Prosthecomicrobium sp. N25: one gene and its partner. The protein of the gene in region 2 binds, or shares a complex with, the protein of the main gene of each other region. Links are inferred from orthologs where the notes say so. Each region holds a gene or a part of one and is shown on either strand. Other genes may lie near its edges.

Region 1 (2,894 bases), on a different replicon or contig from region 2:
TGGCCGCCGTCGAGCCAGACCTCGGCGCCCGCGGGGGCGAGCGCCGTGAGCGGCCCGGGGCCGAGCCGCTGCATGCGGGCCGGCCATTCCACCGTCTCCAGGCCGCGGCTGACGGCATCAGTGGTCAGCGGGACCCGGGCGGCGCGCAGGGCCGCGATGGCGGTGCCGGCGTTGACGTACTGGTGGCGGCCGAGGAGGCGCGGGGCGGAGAGATCGAGGAGCCCGTCCTCGTCCTGGTAGACGAGCCGTCCGTTCTCCTGGCCGGCGGTCCAGTCCTCGCCGCCGAGGCGCAGCCGCACCCCCTCGCGGGCGGCACGGCGGCGGAGCACGTCCTCGACCTCGGGCACCTGGGGCGAAGAGACGGCGGCGGCGCCGCGCTTGATGATGCCGGCCTTCTGCTCGGCGATGCCGGCGATGGTGTCGCCGAGGAACTTCTCGTGGTCGAGGGAGATCGACGTGATGGCCGAGACGAGCGGCGCCGGCACCACGTTGGTGGCGTCGAGCCGGCCGCCGAGGCCGACCTCCAGGAGGGTGTAGTCGGCCGGGTTGTCGGCGAAGAGCATGAAGGCGGCGACCGTGGTCAGTTCGAAGAAGGTGATCGGCGCGCCGGCGTTCGCCCGCTCGGCCTCCAGAATCGCGGCCGCCATGACGTCGTCCTCGACGAGCCTGCCGCCGCCGGGGCGGCCGAGGCGGATCCGCTCGTTGAAACGGACGAGATGGGGCGAGGTGTAGACGTGGCAGGTCTTGCCCGACGCCTCCAGGATCGCGCGCGAGAAGGCGGTGACCGAGCCCTTTCCGTTGGTGCCGGCGATGTGGATCACCGGCGGGATGCGCCTGTGGGGGTCGCCCAGGGTGGCGAGCAGCCTTTCGATGCGGTCGAGGCCGAGATCCCAGCCGGCGGGGATCGCCATGGTGAGCCGGTCGAGCAGGGCGTCGAGCGCAGACGGGGACATCGGGTGTTCAAGGCTCCTCTGGCGCCGGACCGGGAGGGGCCGGACGCGGGTCGGGGACCCGGACGCGGGTCACGGGACCCGGACGGGAAGTCCAGGGTCAGGCCGCGGCCTCGGTCGGGGCCGCCTCCGGCTCCTCGACTTGCACCTTCGGCGTCTTGGTGAGGAGGTGGCAGAGGCGCGACAAAGTCGCGCGCAACTCCAGTCGGCCGACCACCATGTCGACCATGCCGTGCTGGAGCAGGTACTCGGAGCGCTGGAACCCTTCCGGCAGCTTCTCGCGGATGGTCTGCTCGATCACGCGCGGGCCGGCGAAGCCGATGAGCGCGCCGGGTTCGGCGATGTGCACGTCGCCCAGCATGGCGTAGGAGGCGGTGACCCCGCCCGTCGTCGGGTTGGTGAGCACGACGATGTAGGGCAGCCGGGCCTCGCGGAGCGCCTGGATGGCCACCGTCGTGCGCGGCATCTGCATGAGGGAGAGGATGCCCTCCTGCATGCGCGCGCCGCCGGAGGCCGCGAAGAGGATGAAGGGAGCGAGCTTGTCGCGCGCCGTCATCATGCCGGCGATGATCGCCTCGCCGGCCGCCATGCCGAGGGAGCCGCCCATGAACTCGAAGTCCTGGACGGCGGCGACGACGGTCAGGCCATCGAGGGTGCCGTGGCCGAGCAGGACCGCGTCCTCGTTGCCGGTCTTCGCCTTGGCGTCCTTCAGCCGGTCGGTGTAGCGGCGCTCGTCACGGAACTTGAGCGGGTCGACGGGAACCCCCGGCACCGGGATGGTCTCGTATTTGGCGCCGTCGAAGAGGACCTCGAGCCGGCGCCGGGCCGGCATGCGCATGTGGTAGCCGGAGGACGGAATGACGAACTGGTTCGCCTCCAGGTCGCGGTGGAAGACCATCTCGCCGGTCTCGGGACACTTGATCCAGAGATTGTCGGGGGTCTCGCGCTTCGTCAGCAGGCTCTTGATCTTCGGCCGGACGACGTTGGTGAGCCAGTTCACGGGGGTCCACTCCGGTTGGGGAGCCCCGAGTCCCGGGGCCCCACGTGCTCTCACGTGCCTACACCGGCTTTCCGGCAGAGCCAAGGCATCGCCGCGCCTGCATCCGAGCCATAGCGGCGATACCCGCCGCGCGGCGGCCTGCGGGCGACATCGGGTCGCCCGAACCCGTCAGGCAGCGGTTTCCCGGCGGGCCGAGCGGACGCCCGCGGCGAGATCGGCGACGAAAGCGGTCACGGCCGGCACGGTCGCACCGGTGGCGCGGCCCTCGGCGTCCAGGGTCGCCGCGAGGGCATTGACGAGCGCGGAGCCGACGACCACGCCGTCCGCGTCGCGACCGATCGTGCGGGCCTGTTCGGCTGTCTTGACGCCGAAGCCCACCGCGACGGGCAGCCGGGTGTGGCGCTTGATGCGCTCCACCGCGCCGGCGACGCGGACGGCGTCCGGCGAGGCCGTGCCGGTGATGCCGAGGATCGAGACGTAGTAGACGAAGCCGGAGGTGTTGGCGAGGACGGCGGGCAGGCGCCGGTCGTCGGTCGTCGGGGTCGCCAGCCGGATGAAGTTGATGCCGCGCGCCATGGCGGGAACGCAGAGCTCGTCGTCGGCCTCGGGCGGCAGGTCGACGATGATCAGGCCGTCGACGCCGGCCGCCTTGGCGGCGTCCAGGAAGGCCTCCGGTCCCCAGGAATAGATGGGGTTGTAGTAGCCCATCAGCACGATCGGCGTGGTCCGGTCGGTCTCGCGGAATTCGCGCACCATCTGGAGCGTGCGGACCATGGTCTGGCCGCCGAGCAGCGCCCGCCGCCCGGAGGCCTGGATGGCGGGCCCGTCCGCCATCGGGTCGGAGAAGGGCATGCCCATCTCGATCACGTCCGCGCCGGCTCCGGGCAGCGCCTTCAGGATGGCGAGCGAGGTGGCGTAGTCGGGATCGCCGGCCGTCACAAAGG
Region 2 (3,656 bases):
CTTCGTCACCGCCAAGCTGCCGGAGATCGTCGCCTACCTGCCGTCCGTCCGGCTGCTCAAGTAAAGGCGCACATCGACCGTTGAAAAGCGCCGAAAGGGCGGGTCCTGCGGGGCCCGCCCTTTTCTCGTTCCGCTCCGGTCCGCGGCGATTGCCGGGTCAGGATCCGAAGGGATTGATCTTCTGCCAGAAGGACCGCTCGGTCTTGGGCGCCGACTGCACCGCGGAAGCGGAGACGGCCGGAGCCGGCTGAACCTCGGGCTTGCCGGTGGGAGCCGCCGCGACCGCGGGCTTGGCCGACGGGGCGGCCGGTACCGGCGGAGAGGGCAGCGGAGACGCGGCCCCGGCCGCCGGAGTCGAGCCGGTCGCCGCAGCAGTACCGGTCGCCGCCACCGAGCCGGTGGCCGCCACAGAGCCGGTGGCCGCGATGGCGTCGCGTCCCGGGTTCTCCGGCTCGGACTTGGACCCGAAGCTGAACAGGCGGTCGACCATGCCGGGCTCCGACCGGGTCTCGGCCGTCGCCACCGCCGTGCCGGCCGGCCGGTTCGGCGCGGCCCGCGGGATCGGCACCGCGATCGGCGTCATGGCCGGCGCCGCAGACGCGGTCTCGGTCACGCCGCCCCGGAAGATCGAAGCCAGCATGGCACCCTCCGCCTTCGGCTTCGCAGCCTCCAGCGTCTTGGCGAGCGCGACCTCGGCGGCCGCCTTGTCCTTCTCGTCGAGCGAGGCGACCAGCGTCGCGGTCTCGGCGTCGTCCGCCTTCGCCTTGGCGGCGACCGCCATCTCGATATGGGCCGGGACCTCGTAGGTCGGGCAGGCGCCCACGGCGTTGAAGGCGGTCGATCCGGCGTCCTTCGGCTGCGCGTTGAAGACGTAGCGCTTCTCGCAGACGTCCACCTTGGGCTCGAGCTTCGTCACCTCGAAGTGGTCCGCGCCTTCCTTCAGGTTCTTCCAGAAGGCGTAGTTCGGATTGTGCCGGTTGCGCGCCATGTTCTGCGCGGTCATGCGGAACGGATAGGATTGCACCTGGAACGAGGGCTGTCCGCCGGCGAGCGCCTCGCGGGCGAGTGCGTAGATCTCCTCGACCTGGCCGTCCGTCATGGCGAAGCAGCCGGCCGACGAGCAGGCGCCGTGCACCATGATGGCGGCGCCCGTGCGCCCGTAGGCTCGGTCGAAGGCGTTCGGGAAGCCGACGTCGAAGGACAGGTGGTACTGCGAATTCGGGTTCATCCGCCACGGCGTGACCGTGTAGAAGCCCTCGGGCGACTGCTTGTCGCCCTCCTTGACCTTCGGTCCGACCGTGCCGCCCCAGGCGCAGATCTTGTAGTCCTTCAGGAAGGCGTACTTGCCGGTCTTGTCGCGCTTCCAGACCTCGAGGGTCGAATCCTGCTTGTAAATGCGGATGAGGATCGGATCCTCCTTCCGCATGTCCTTCTTGGCCATCAGCTCGAGCATTTCCGGGCGAAGCGGACGCGTCGCCTTGCCGGACGTGCTGGCGACGAACCCATGCTCTTCCTGGCAGGCACCGAGCCCGAGCGCGAGGCTCGCGAGGACGAGGAGGCGAGCGGACTTCCGAGACACCATCGGGCACCCATCCGTTGACCGGGTCGGGACGACGGCCATCGCCGGTCCCGGCACCCCCGACCCTAGGGCCGGTATGATTGACGACTTCTTAACTCCGGGCACGCCGGACGACGGTCGTCTCTTCGACCAAGTGTAGCGGAAGATTCTCTTTACGGCAAAAGCGTGTCGCCCAGCCGGGCAGGCTTTCCGAAAGCTTTCGGAACCGTCCCGGATCGGGACCGTCAGAGCGTCCGCCCGAGCGTCAGGAACTTCTCCCGGCGCATGCGCCGGATGTCCTCGCGAGGCAGGTCCTTGAGCCCCTCCAGCGCCTGCGCGATCGCCTGGCCGGTGGCGTCGATCACCGCCTCCGGGGCCCGGTGGGCGCCCCCGACCGGCTCCGGAATCACCCCGTCGACGATCTTGAACTTCACCAGGTCCTGCGCGGTGATCTTCATGTTGGTCGCCGCGTCCTGCGCCTTGGCCGGATCGCGCCACAGGATCGAGGCCGCCCCCTCCGGCGAGATCACGCTGTAGATCGCGTGCTCGAGCATGAAGACCCGGTTCGCCGTCGCGATCGCGATGGCACCGCCCGATCCGCCCTCGCCGATGACGACCGCCACGTTGGGCACGCCGAGCGCCAGGCACGCGTCGGTGGACCGCGCGATCGCCTCGGCCTGACCGCGCTCCTCCGCGCCGATGCCCGGATAGGCGCCCGCGGTGTCGATGAGGCTGATCACCGGCACGTCGAAGCGGTCGGCGAGCTCCATCAGGCGCACCGCCTTGCGGTAGCCCTCCGGCCGCGCCATGCCGAAGTTGTGCTCGATGCGGCTCGCCGTGTCGGACCCCTTCTCGTGCCCCAGAACCGCGACCGACAGGCCCCGGAACCGCCCGAAGCCGCCCATGATGGCGGCATCCTCGGCGAACTTGCGGTCACCGGCGAGCGGCGTGAAATCCTCGATCAGCCGGCCCACGTAGTCGACGAAATGCGGACGGTCCGGATGGCGCGCGACCTGCGTCTTCTGCCAGGGCGTGAGCTTCTGGTAGAGGTCCTGCATGGCCTGCGCGGCCTTCGCCTCCAGCCGCTCGATCTCCTCCTTGACGTCGACCGCCTCGCCCCGCTCGGCGAGCACCCGCAGTTCCTGGATCTGCCCTTCGAGGTCCGCGACGGGCTTTTCGAATTCGAGATAGCTGCGCATGAGGGCTCGGAGGCGGGAGGGAGTGGGTGGGACGGCGGAGGAAGGCCACGCGCGCGGGGCAAAGTCAAGGCGGAGACGGACTGCCGCCAAGTCACTCCCACGCCATCGGATGGTGCTCGGCGACGAGCCGCTTCAGCCGTTCCTCGAGCACGTGCGTGTAGATCTGGGTGGTCGAGATGTCCGCATGGCCGAGGAGCTCCTGAACGACGCGCAGGTCCGCCCCGTTCTCCAGGATGTGGCTCGCGAAGGCGTGGCGCAGCACGTGGGGCGACAGCCGGTCCGGCGGCACTCCGGCCTTCACGGCCAACGCCTTGAGATCGCGCGCGAAGGCCTGCCGGGTGAAATGGCCGGTTTCCCCGACCGAGGGGAAGAGCCAGGCATCGTTCGCCGTGCCGGCCGCGGCGGCGGCGGCCCGCCAGCGGGCGAGCGCCGCCTCGGCCTTGCCTCCGATCGGCACGATCCGCTCCTTGTTGCCCTTGCCCCGCACCCTGAGGACCGGCAGGTCCCCCGTACCTGCCCTGGCCGGAAGCCCGACCAGTTCGGAGACGCGCAGGCCCGTCGCGTAGGCGACCTCCAGCAGGGCCGAGAGCCGCAGCGCGCGCAGCCGCGCCGCATCCGTGAAGTCGGTGCGCCGGGTGTCGGCCTCCGCGGCCTCGATGAGCCGGTCGACCTCCGCCCTCGACAGCACCTTGGGCAGCGCCCGCCCGCGCTTCGGACCGTCGACCGTGCCCGTAGGGTCCCCGGACCGAACGCCCTCCGCGTACAGGAACTTCTGAAACTGCCGCAGGGCCGAGAGCCGCCGCGCCTGGCTGGTGGCCGCGAATCCCCGGGCCGCGAGATCGCCCATGTAGGCGCGCACGTCCTCGCTCTCCGCCTCCGCGACGGCCTTGCCGCGCGCG

Evidence for each region. Proteins that work in one complex are often made in the same cells at the same time.
Region 1: the proteins of WBG79_RS18965 (region 2) and accD are in contact, whole or in part, in a solved structure (PDB 8UXZ), measured with the Escherichia coli proteins. The link is inferred for Prosthecomicrobium sp. N25 from one-to-one orthologs.

What each region holds. Positions count from the first base shown.
Region 1 is NZ_JBBCAT010000001.1:611,386-614,279, reverse strand. Bases 1-2,871 are described here. They hold accD (acetyl-CoA carboxylase, carboxyltransferase subunit beta), read right to left. Parts: upstream 1,951-2,871; coding sequence 1,051-1,950; downstream 1-1,050. Other genes in these bases: trpA (tryptophan synthase subunit alpha), read right to left, coding at 2,119-2,871; WBG79_RS02880 (bifunctional folylpolyglutamate synthase/dihydrofolate synthase), read right to left, coding at 1-953. Outside these bases: more of trpA, read right to left, coding at 2,872-2,894.
Region 2 is NZ_JBBCAT010000002.1:886,267-889,922, reverse strand. Bases 781-3,656 are described here. They hold WBG79_RS18965 (acetyl-CoA carboxylase carboxyltransferase subunit alpha), read right to left. Parts: upstream 2,758-3,656; coding sequence 1,804-2,757; downstream 781-1,803. Other genes in these bases: WBG79_RS18960 (site-specific tyrosine recombinase XerD), read right to left, coding at 2,849-3,656; WBG79_RS18970 (murein L,D-transpeptidase family protein), read right to left, coding at 781-1,582. Outside these bases: WBG79_RS18975 (TadE/TadG family type IV pilus assembly protein), read left to right, coding at 1-64; more of WBG79_RS18970, read right to left, coding at 158-780. UniProt on the Escherichia coli protein: Component of the acetyl coenzyme A carboxylase (ACC) complex. First, biotin carboxylase catalyzes the carboxylation of biotin on its carrier protein (BCCP) and then the CO(2) group is transferred by the carboxyltransferase to acetyl-CoA to form malonyl-CoA.